Linked DNA regions of Paraburkholderia bryophila. The protein of the gene in region 2 interacts with the protein of the main gene of each other region in a pairwise test. Links are inferred from orthologs where the notes say so. Each region holds a gene or a part of one and is shown on either strand. Other genes may lie near its edges. The genes, in order: clpS and GGD40_RS19790.

The links.
Region 1: the proteins of GGD40_RS19790 (region 2) and clpS interact in binary tests that used the Escherichia coli proteins (3 or more experiments, as listed by UniProt). The link is inferred for Paraburkholderia bryophila from one-to-one orthologs.

Annotation. Positions count from the first base shown.
Region 1 is NZ_JACCAS010000001.1:3,735,777-3,738,958, reverse strand. What follows is about bases 26-2,888. They hold clpS (ATP-dependent Clp protease adapter ClpS), read right to left. Parts: upstream 1,683-2,888; coding sequence 1,368-1,682; downstream 26-1,367. Other genes in these bases: icd (NADP-dependent isocitrate dehydrogenase), read right to left, coding at 2,675-2,888; GGD40_RS16710 (cold-shock protein), read left to right, coding at 2,230-2,436; clpA (ATP-dependent Clp protease ATP-binding subunit ClpA), read right to left, coding at 26-1,371. In the rest of the region: more of clpA, read right to left, coding at 1-25; more of icd, read right to left, coding at 2,889-3,182. UniProt on the Escherichia coli protein: Involved in the modulation of the specificity of the ClpAP-mediated ATP-dependent protein degradation.
Region 2 is NZ_JACCAS010000001.1:4,398,141-4,401,410, reverse strand. What follows is about bases 305-3,255. They hold GGD40_RS19790 (ferritin-like domain-containing protein), read right to left. Parts: upstream 2,094-3,255; coding sequence 1,515-2,093; downstream 305-1,514. Other genes in these bases: GGD40_RS19775 (sensor histidine kinase), read left to right, coding at 2,737-3,255; GGD40_RS19780 (DUF1328 domain-containing protein), read right to left, coding at 2,389-2,565; GGD40_RS19785 (DUF1328 domain-containing protein), read right to left, coding at 2,182-2,343; GGD40_RS19795 (response regulator), read right to left, coding at 687-1,319; GGD40_RS19800 (response regulator), read right to left, coding at 305-666. In the rest of the region: GGD40_RS19805 (MFS transporter), read left to right, coding at 1-154; more of GGD40_RS19800, read right to left, coding at 238-304; more of GGD40_RS19775, read left to right, coding at 3,256-3,270.

The DNA.
Region 1 (3,182 bases), 660 kb from region 2 along the record:
GCGATCCAGCGTTTGCAGCTTGCTGCGATCGTCTTGCGACACGCTTTGCGGCGGGACGCGGGCGATCTTCGAGATGATCTCTTCGATCTCGTTCTTGCCGATGGTCTTCTTCTGCTTCGACTTCGGCAGGATGCGTTGCGCGGCGCCCGCTTCGTCGATCACGTCGATTGCCTTGTCCGGCAAGTGACGATCCGTGATGAAGCGTGCCGACAACTCAGCCGCCGCCGACAGCGCGCCCGACGAATACTTCACGCCGTGGTGCTCTTCGAAACGCGACTTCAGGCCACGCAGAATCGCTACCGTCTGCTCGACGGTCGGCTCGGTCACGTCGACCTTCTGGAAACGACGCGACAGTGCCGCGTCTTTTTCGAAGATGCCGCGATATTCGGTGAACGTGGTCGCGCCGATGCACTTGAGCGTGCCCGACGACAGCGCCGGCTTCAGCAGGTTCGACGCGTCCAGCGTGCCGCCCGATGCAGCGCCCGCGCCGATCAGCGTATGAATTTCGTCGATGAACAGAATCGCGTGCGGACGTTCCTTCAATTCCTTGAGGACCGTCTTCAGACGCTGTTCGAAGTCGCCACGATATTTGGTGCCGGCCAGCAGCGCGCCCATGTCGAGCGAGTACACCTGAGCATCCGCGAGGATGTCGGGCACTTCGCCGCGCGTAATTCGCCATGCAAGGCCTTCAGCGATCGCGGTCTTACCGACGCCCGCTTCACCAACCAGTAGCGGATTATTCTTGCGCCGGCGACACAGCACCTGCACCACACGCTCGACTTCCGACTCGCGCCCGATCAGCGGATCGATGCGGCCGTCTTTCGCCATCTGGTTCAGGTTCGCCGTGAACTGGGCGAGTGGTGTTTCCTTCTGCGCGGCGGCTTCGTCGGACTCGGCATTCGCGTCGCTCGCTTTCGCGGCGTCCGTGCTGCTCGTCTTGGCGATGCCGTGCGAGATGAAATTGACCACGTCCAGACGCGTCACGCCCTGCTGTTGCAGGTAGTACACCGCATGCGAATCCTTCTCGCCGAAGATCGCAACCAGCACGTTCGCGCCGGTTACTTCCTTCTTGCCGTTCGAGGTGGACTGTACATGCATGATCGCGCGCTGGATCACACGCTGGAAACCCAGCGTGGGCTGCGTGTCGACGTCGTCCGTGCCAGGCACGGTCGGCGTGTTGTCATGTATGAAGTTGCGCAGGTTCTGGCGCAGATCCTCGATATTGGCCGCGCATGCACGCAACACCTCCGCCGCTGTCGGATTGTCCAACAGTGCCAGCAAAAGATGTTCGACCGTTATGAACTCGTGCCGCGCCTGGCGTGCTTCCATGAACGCCATGTGCAGGCTGACTTCCAGTTCCTGGGCAATCATGCTTCCTCCATCACACACTGCAGCGGATGCCCGGCCTGCCGTGCGTGGGTAACGACTTGCTCGACTTTGGTCGACGCGATGTCCCGCGTATAGACCCCACAAACTCCCCTGCCTTCGCGATGCACCTTCAACATAACCTGTGTTGCGGTTTCACGATCTTTATTGAAGTATTCCTGCACGACCATCACGACAAATTCCATTGGCGTGAAGTCATCATTCAGCAGCACCACTTTGTACATGGACGGCGGCTTGAGTTTCTTCTCCTGCCGCTCCAGTACGGTGCCGTCCTGCTTGTCCGGGATAATCGCCATACACCCATTCTAAACAACTAGGACAGGCCCGCAATCCTGTCAAAACCCGGCCGACCGGCCGGTGAGCCCGTTCGCCACCGCCTGATGAGTAACTACCCGCCATGCGTGCGCCATTCGACGAGCCGTTTGCGGAGCCGGCCCCTATCCTGATGCTTCGCGGCCTTGCTGCACCGCAGTCGGATCGAGTATCGCACAACCTGCCGGAGCTGGCTGGAAGGCTCGCCCCGTGCCAATCGGCGGCGGGCGACCCGCAGAACAGCATGTGAGTCGATTATGCGACTTTTCAAGACAGCCCGCTTGCGCAACCGCACATAACGAAAGCGGGAAAAACCCTGGAAAGCGCCTGTTTGCAACGCCTCAGCTAGCGTCTCAAAATTTTCTTGACACTCGAATAAAGAGCCTCAACAATCAAGCTGGCACTTTTTTCACTGAGCCATAAATCGAAAAAATGCCGATGGTGAGCTTGTGAGGAGGGAGCGGCTGCTCGCGCGGTCGTCGAGCTTTTCGAGGGCTCGTGGTAGTGACATGAGTTACAGGGGAAGTTGGAATGGCAAACGGTACGGTCAAATGGTTCAATGACGCAAAAGGTTTCGGATTCATCACGCCTGACGAAGGTGGTGAGGATCTGTTTGCACACTTCTCGGCCATCCAGATGAATGGATTCAAAACCCTCAAGGAAGGCCAAAAGGTGACCTTCGAGGTCGTGCAAGGCCCGAAAGGCAAACAGGCATCGAACATCCAGGCACCTGCCTGATACGGTTCGTTACCCGTCCTTTGAAACCCGGCTTCGTGCCGGGTTTCTTTTTTTGGGGCCGACGCACGAGTCGCGGGCATCCCAATTATCGGACGACTGATCGCTTTGATGCGCGCTGCATCTTTAGAGTCCGCCCTCTCGCCCCGCCGCTCCCCGAAAAACAAAAACCCCGACGGCACATCGTGCCCATCGGGGTTTGCCGGACCGCTGCGGAACGCGCGAGGCGCTCCCACCGCGCTTACATATTCTCGATCAGCACCTGACCGAAACCCGAACACGACACCTGCGTCGCGCCTTCCATCAAGCGCGCGAAGTCGTAGGTGACGCGTTTTTGCAGAATGGATTTTTCCATCGACTTGATGATCAGTTCCGCCGCCTCGAACCAGCCGAGGTGGCGCAACATCATTTCTGCCGAGAGAATTTCCGAACCCGGATTCACGTAGTCCTTGCCCGCGTACTTCGGCGCGGTGCCGTGCGTGGCTTCGAACATCGCGACCGAATCCGACATATTCGCGCCCGGCGCGATACCGATCCCGCCGACTTGCGCGGCCAACGCATCCGACACGTAGTCGCCGTTCAGATTCAGCGTGGCGATCACGTCGTATTCGGCTGGACGCAACAGGATCTGCTGCAGGAACGCATCCGCGATCACATCTTTAACGACGATATCGCTACCCGTCTTCGGATTCTTGATCTTCATCCACGGGCCGCCGTCGATCAGTTCCGCGGCGAACTCTTTCTGCGCC
Region 2 (3,270 bases):
CATTGGTGGCGCGTTCGGCTCCGGCGTCGGCGCCTTCGTCTGGCCGATGTTCGGATGGCTCGGCGTCAGCGTGGCCGGACTCGCGTTCGCCGGGCTCGCGGCGTGGAATCATCTGGCGCTGCCGGCTCGCGCGAAGCGTCAGGGCCTGCTTTGACGCGCTGAGCCGTTGAAACTTTGAAACGTTAGCCGCTATTTTTAGCGGCTTTTTTTAGCCGCCGCTCCAACCGCGCGAGGCGCTCACTTGCCGCCTCGTGCGTACGCATAGTCATGCAGCGCGTCGATCACCCGGTCGAACTCGAACGACTTGTCGTAAAAGTGCCGTACGCCGTATTGCTCGCAACGCTCCCGGTAAGCCGGCAACGCGTGATTGGTCAGCACTGCGGCGAACACCGTGTCGATCAGCCCCTCGCGTTGCAAATAAGCCAGCACCGGGACGCCTGAACCCTGCTTGAGTTGCAGGTCGACGATCACCGCGTCGAAGGCCTCGTCGGTCAGCAACGCGATCGCCTGATCGGCGGAATCGGCGTAAGCGCAGACGCGCAGCAAACCCGACGCGTCGATCGCTTCCACCAGGCTGCGGCGGATCAGCGGCGAATCCTCGATCAGCAGCACGCGCAACGGCGTGTGATTCGCTGACTCGGCAACAGGGTTAGGTTCGCTATTCATCGGCTGGTCTCGATCGTCCATTATTCGATCAGGCCGTTCTTGATCGCGTAATAAGTCAGATCGGCATTGTTCGCCAAACGCATTTTCTCGAGCACGCGCGCCCGATAGGTGCTCACGGTCTTCACGGACAAATGCAATTCCTCCGCGATTTCAGTAGGAAGCTGGCCGGCCGCGAGCTTGCAGAAAATCTGAAACTCGCGCTCCGAGAGCGCTTCATGCGGCCGCCCCGCGGCGGGCTTGTCGAGATTGTCGGCGAGCGTATCGGCGACCGCCTCGGATAAATAACGATGCCCGCGCGCCACCGAGCGGATCGCCCGCACGATCTCCTCCGGCCCGCAATCCTTGTTCAAATAACCGTTCGCGCCGGCGCGCAGCAGATTGATCGCGTACTGGCTCTCCGGATAGCCCGACAGAATCAGCACGTTCTGCTCAGGGCGCACCTGCTTGATCACGCGCAACGTGTCGATGCCGTTTTTATCCGGCATCGCGATGTCGAGAAGCACCACGTCGAACGCCTGCTCGCGCACGAGGCTGATGGTTTCGTCACCGGTGGCGGCTTCCGCCGCAACGCACATGTCCGGCTCGTCGGCGACGAACTGCCTGAACCCCCCTCGGACGATCGCATGATCGTCGGCTATCAACACTCGAATCATCGGCTTGGTGTCCCTGCTGTGGAAACGCTCCAGAGCAGACATTGTAATGATCTCCGGCACGCTGGCGCGCCGGTCATGCAGAGCGATGCGAAAGCCGGCGGCTCATGCTATCGATGCTGCGTGCAACGGGCGCGGGACATTGCTTCTTTCCAGACCCACCCGCGCCCGGCACGCGCCGGCATAGCGTATCCGCGCCTATTCCCGTCCTTCGAGAAGATCCGCCATATCGTCCGCATGCTCTTCTTCGACCGCGAGAATGTCTTCGAACATACGACGCGTCGTCACGTCCTTCTCGCCGAGATAGCGAACGATCTCGCGATACGTGTCGATGGCAATCCGCTCGGCGACCAGGTTCTCCTTGATCATGTCCGTCAGATTGTCGCCTTCCTTGTATTCCGAATGCGAGCGCGTCTTCAGGCCGTCCGGTGCAAAATCCGGCGCGCCGCCCAGTTGAACGATGCGCTCGGCGATGCGGTCGGCGTGCTCCTGCTCCTCGGCCGCATGTTCGGCAAACTCCGCCGCCACAGCCTCCGAGTTGATGCCCTTGGCCATGAAGTGATGCCGTTTATAACGCAAAGTACAGACGATTTCCGTGGCCAGCGCATCGTTGAGCAGCTTCAGCACGGTCTCGCGGTCCGCGCCGTAGCTCTGCGTGACCGGACCGTCGGACATATGCTTGCGCGCGTCCTCGCGAATCTTCTTCAGGTCCATCACGAACGGCTGGTTAGGCGGAGTTTGAGTGGCGGCGCTCTGGGCACCTGGTGATTTCGACATTTAATTTCTCCTTAATCCGTATGGGGGGAACAACGCATCCCGCACGAATCGCGCCTGATGCGCCGGTCAAAGAGGAATCGCTGCGCGTCTACGTTCGGAACACGCCGAGCAACAACGTGACCACGAAGACGACGAGGAAAATGTAGAACAGGATCTTGGCGATTTCCGCCGCGCCCGCCGCAATGCCGGTAAACCCGAACACGGCGGCGATGATCGCGATCACGAAAAAGACAATGGCGTAGTGAAGCATGGCAACTCTCCTTTCAGTGGGGTTCCGTTCGATGTGCGAGCCGCGCTAATCGACGATTTTTTTCGTCACCACGAAGCCGAGCACGAGGAACACCACGCACAGAATCACGAACACGATAAACAGGAACTTTGCAATCGCGGCCGCACCCGCAGCAACGCCGGTAAAGCCAAGCAGGCCGGCGATTATCGCGATGACGGCGAAGAACAACGCCCATTTCAGCATGGTGGCTTTCTCCCGAAACAATGAATGAACGATCAAGGCTCATGCTATCGATCGGGGCACGAAGGCGCATTCCGACGCACGCCGGTTTTCGTGTGAGAATCCGCTTACATTGGATTACGGCAGCGTTACGGCGGTGGACGTTACACTGATGCCCCATCCGAGGAGCCGAATGTGCCGAATGCACAGAACACGTCGAACCTGCAGACCCCGCGCGATCCAGCGGCCACGACGCGACTGAGTCAGTGGATGCACAAACGTAGCTGGGCCATCGCGATGACGGTTGCGATCGTCATCACCGTGGGCGGCCTGGTGATTCTGGAGACCGCGCGCGAGCGCATTGCCGCCGAGTACGAAACCGCGCTCGACGCCCGCGACGTCACCGTGCAACTGAGCACGCTCGCCAGCCAGCTCTCCAACCTGAGCGCGCAGCAAAGCGATTTTCTTCTGACGAAGCAGGACGCCACCGCGCAAGCCTATTGCGCGACCGCCACGCGGATTCGCCAGAGCGAACAGCAATTGAACCGCTTCTACCGCGGTGGCAAAGCGGACAACGCCGAACTCACGAGCTTCACGCAGATTCTGGTGCTGATCGAAGCGCGCATCGGCGCGGGCGCGGCCGCGCTGCAACGTGCGGCGCCGCATCCGCTGGATCTGGCCGCTTGCGGGCCGCTGAGCGCGGCGAATCCGGCTGACGCGTCGCTGGTG